2 regions of the uncultured Vagococcus sp. genome follow, and region 2 is predicted to be linked to the other one. Evidence: riboswitches for the same ligand, from Rfam matches in the RefSeq annotation. Region 2 holds a riboswitch; the other holds the start of a gene.

Region 1 (2,409 bases), on a different contig from region 2:
ATTTTCTGGAACATCTTCTAACACGATCGCCCCAGCAGCTACGACACTGCCTTTTCCGACCCGCACCCCTTCAACAATCACAGCGTTAGCCCCAATTAAGACATCATCTTCAATTACCACAGGATCTGCTGAAGGCGGCTCAATCACGCCAGCTAAGACGGCCCCTGCTCCAATATGACAACGTTTCCCGACGGTAGCCCGACCACCAAGCACCGCTCCCATATCAATCATGCTGGCTTCGCCAATTTCGGCTCCAATATTAATAATAGCCCCCATCATAATCACTGCTTGATCGCCAATGGTCACCTGATCACGAATAATCGCACCAGGCTCAATCCGGGCATTAACGTTTTTCGTATCCAGTAACGGGATGGCACTGTTGCGCCCATCATTTTCGATGACAAAATCTTTAATTTTATCTTCATTGGCCGCTAAAATCTCCGACACCACTTTGTAATCACCAAAGACCGTTTTACTACGTTTGCAGCCAAAAGTCTGGCATCCTGGAAATGCCACTGGCTCTAATAAATTAATATAGACCTTCACAGGTGTTTTCTTTTCTGCTGTTTGAATAAATTTTATAATCTCATGTGCGTTCATATCTGTTCCCCCAATTGTTTAATTTAAACTGTCACTTCTTTTTCAAAAACTGCAGGTCCTGCCATGATAATCTCAGCATCGCCAGAAATTTCCAGTTGACCTTGTTCCAAGTGAACTATCACCGGTTGACTTGTGACTTTTCCCAAATCCCGAGCAACCACATAAGCCGCACAACAACCCGTTCCGCAAGCTAAGGTCCAGCCTACACCACGTTCAAAGGTTCTGACAAGTAACTCTTGTTCATTGAGCACTTGAACAAAATTGACATTTGTTTGTTCTTTAAACAATGGATGATGGCAAATCTCCGAACCACGGCTTAATTCAATTTCAGCCACGGCATCTTCTACAAACACAACGGTGTGAATAGTTCCCACAAAAAGGCTGGTTATCTCCACCATTCCCGTCGACAGTTCAATAGTCCGCTGCTGAAAACTCTCTTGATCGCTGGCGCCTATTAACTGGTTATCATAATAAGCTTGCCCCATTTGGACACGACATTCGAAAGGCTCTTCTTGTGTAATCCTCACTGTCAGAGTTCCTGCTAATGTCTCAACAGGGAATTCTTTTTCCGTGACAATCCCCGCTTCATAGACATACTTTGCAAAACAACGAATCCCATTGCCACACATAGGCGCTCGGCTACCGTCCCGATTATAAAAAATCATCTCGAGAGGTTCCTGTTTAACACCGATTAAGCCGTCCGTATCAAATTGAGAATCCTGACAAAGTTCCTGAGCCAGAGTGTTATAATCCAAGCCCGCCCTGTCGTCTATAATCACAAAGTCATTGCCACAACCATTATATTTTCTTACCTTCATTTCCAAGCCCCTTTCAGCACTAACTCCTTCACAATATCTAAATTAACAGGGTTTGCCTTGCGATTCACAAGAAAAACATAAAAAAAGTGCCTATTCGCTTAAATAGGCACTTGATATCAATCAACTTATTCTTGCGCCTCTACCTGAAAAAGTAGGAGTGATATAAGTTTTTCCTATATCCCCACGTCATTAATTTGCCAATTAATACCGTTCGGCAATGATTACCTTTCAAACCCCCTCTTCAAATGCCTTCTCCAGGGTTTTACTCATTTGCATTGCTACCTCTTATTAAAATATAAGTAATAATACCATTTGAGGTTTTCCTTGTCCACTTAAACGAACTTTTTTCAGGCAATTACTCAATGTCTTTGAGCCATGTTACTAAATAACTGACTATTTGGTCTTGCTGTTCTTTTGTCGATATCTCTGGCTGACCATCGCCTTTTTGTTGACCGTATGCGCCAAATCCGCCATGATTCCCACCTTCAATTGACTGGTAAACCGTTTGTTTTGGTAAGAATTTTTGGCTATCTTCATAACTTGACCAATTTAAGACCTTGTCATTCGTCCCTGTCAGAGAAAGGACACCACCCTCAAATGAACGTAAATCACCTTTTTCATCAGGATAACTTGCTAAAAAGAAGACACCTTTTAATCCTTCCTTCGTCAATTCCCGCTTGGCAAAACGACTAGCTACTACACCACCCAATGAATGACCACCAACTACAAACTGGTCTAAATCATACTCCTCTACCACTTTATCGCCTGCCTTCATCTCTAAAATTGGTAAATTTAAGAGATGGTGCAAGAGGTAGACGGGGTAACCTTGGGTCGCTAATTCTTTTGCCAAGTAACTATAACTTTCCGCCTTAACTAAAGCCCCTTGGTAAAAAATAATCGCAGGTACGGTCTGATCGAGCTCCTTAGGTGTGAAAATGGTCAGCTCTTTTTTTTCTTCTATCTTCACATTAGCTTCCGATTTTAGTGCGTC
Region 2 (2,409 bases):
CAACACTGATGTATCTTTGATGTTAATCACAAATTCATTTCCCGTTGCAGGTAAAATATTGCGAATAACTTGAGGAACCACAACATTTTTCATGGTTTGGAAATGAGTCATGCCAATTGCTTGAGCAGCTTCAAACTGCCCTTTATCCACAGAGTAAATGCCACCACGGACGATTTCCGTCATGTAGGCCCCCGTGTTAATCGAGACAATGAAGAGGGCGGCAAAGGTAGGATTTAAATCCAAACCAAAAGCTTGAGAACTGCCATAATAGATGACCATTGCCTGAACAATCATCGGAGTTCCACGGAAAATTTCGATATAGACAGAGAAAAATTTATTTAAGAAGCCGAGACCGAATTTTTTGGCTTTATTATCGGGAACTGGAATCGTACGGAAAATCCCAATTGCCATGCCAATGGCAGTGCCAATCACCGTTCCGATAAGAGAGATAAACAGGGTCATACCAGCACCACGTAAGAACATCATGCCATTTTCTTTAATAATTTTGATAATCCAGATTTCATTGGTTTCATTATCAGCTTGCTTGGCGATCACACTTTCCATAATTTGGTCTTGTTTTTCAACTGAAATACCGGCCAAGATAGTATTGATTTCTGGCAGTAACGGGCTGCCTTTTTGTAAGCCAATGGCGATAGCTGTATCTTCTGGCGCCGTTTGAAAACCATTTTCCTGAGTGAATTCGACCATTTTAAAATTAGGATTGGCTTTTTGAGCTGTTAATGCTTCTGGCTTTTCTGTCACATAACCATCAATTTTTTCTGATTCAAGGGCCACACGCATAGCCGGGAAATTATCCATGGCGGTTTGTTTGCTGACACCGGGAATCTGATCGATCACGGAATAGTGAAAGGTGTTTAACTGAGCCGTGATTTTGGCATCTTCAAAATCTGCTAAGCTTTTAGCGTCTTGAAAGGAGCTGCCATTTTTAACTAAAATAACTAAATGAGACTGATAATAAACATCAGTAAAATCAATTTGTTTTTTACGCTCTTCCGTAGGTGACATACCTGCAATCACGGCGTCGATTTTACCAGAGGTTAAAGCAGGAGCCAAACCATCCCATTCGGTTTTAACGATCACCAGTTTTTTACCAAGCTCATTGGCAATGATTTTGGCAATCTCCACATCATAGCCACCTGCAAATTCCTTGGAACCTTCAATAGGTACGCCACCATTTTTATCATCTGTTTGAGTCCAGTTAAAAGGGGCGTAGCCCGCCTCCATTCCAACTCTAAAGGTATCCTCTGCATGTACCGGTTGACTACAAATCAAACCGAAGAGCAACGATACTAATACCACAACGCTTTTTCTGACTTTCATGTTTTCCTCCTTAGACCGCACGGGTCCAATCTTGCTTTGTCTTTTAATTGAATAAATGCTAATTCGCATCTAAAGCACTCGCTTTAACCAGTCGATGAGTAGTTTATCGCCCCACTGAATCCACCGATTTTGCCACATGGCTTCTAGCAAAACAAAAAAACGACCCCATGATTTCTCACGAGGTCGCAATAATAGACTTATTCATTCTGCCTTTAGACAAGAATAGCGCAACTTAGTTCTTACAAACTAAGACAGTTCAACAGCTATCAACTGTTGTCCCAACACCCATTAGTGAGGCTAACGGATATTTCGGCGACTTTCCCTCCTGATAGTTTCAATGTATCCTCATACTCGACTATCATTCCTAATCATCGCGACCTCTACCTCATATTTTGAGGCACTTATTCAATTTTTACAAATTTTAACGTAAATTTGTGAATCTGTCAAATCTATTAGTGATTTACTTTGCTGTTTCCAGTTTTGGTTCACGGCCTAGAATCGCTTTAAGAACAGCTAATACTAATTCTACAGCGATTAGCGCGTACATTAACGAACTGTATGTCGTAATATCGAAATCCCATGTCTTATAAACAAGTAAAACAATAGCTAAAACAATTGCGGCCAACACATTTAATAAAGCAAATGCCCATAAATTTCCATTTTCTTTGTTTGCCAAGTAGTAAACAGAGAAACCAGTGCTGATGACGATCCACGCAATACTTACCAAAATACTAGCCCAATAAATTAAAAATGCTACCATTTTTTTCACCTCTTTCTTCTCACTTGTTATTTTAGCATCTTCTCTAAGTCTTGTCATTGAAAAGTGATGAAAAATTGTTTTTTTTATCACAAACTATGGTTTTTTTTAACTTGAAACTGACGGATATTGACCTTTAGCTGATTCTAAGTTATTTTTAATAAGACATTGAATGAAAAGGCAGGTGTTAGTGATGTGGTTTATTCCAGCGTTAATCCAGTTTAAGCCTGGGGAACGGCTGATTTATTTTATAAAAAGGGGAATGACCCAACAGACGCTAACAGTGCGTTAAAGACAGTGGTCATGGTGGG

Evidence for each region. Region 2 has a riboswitch for lysine ahead of RWN13_RS21375 (ABC transporter permease subunit). Riboswitches for the same ligand answer to the same signal wherever they lie in the genome.
Region 1: linked by a shared signal. The riboswitch ahead of dapF (diaminopimelate epimerase) and the one ahead of RWN13_RS21375 (ABC transporter permease subunit) in region 2 are both predicted to bind lysine.

What each region holds. Positions count from the first base shown of each region.
Region 1 is NZ_CAUQJB010000011.1:26,040-28,448, forward strand. Features, by position in the region: gene dapD (2,3,4,5-tetrahydropyridine-2,6-dicarboxylate N-acetyltransferase) at 1-600, opposite strand, end outside; gene dapF (diaminopimelate epimerase) at 624-1,418, opposite strand; lysine riboswitch at 1,560-1,713, opposite strand; gene RWN13_RS10875 (alpha/beta hydrolase) at 1,774-2,409, opposite strand, start outside.
Region 2 is NZ_CAUQJB010000042.1:20,412-22,820, reverse strand. Features, by position in the region: gene RWN13_RS21375 (ABC transporter permease subunit) at 1-1,341, opposite strand, end outside; lysine riboswitch at 1,557-1,732, opposite strand; gene RWN13_RS21370 (hypothetical protein) at 1,802-2,101, opposite strand.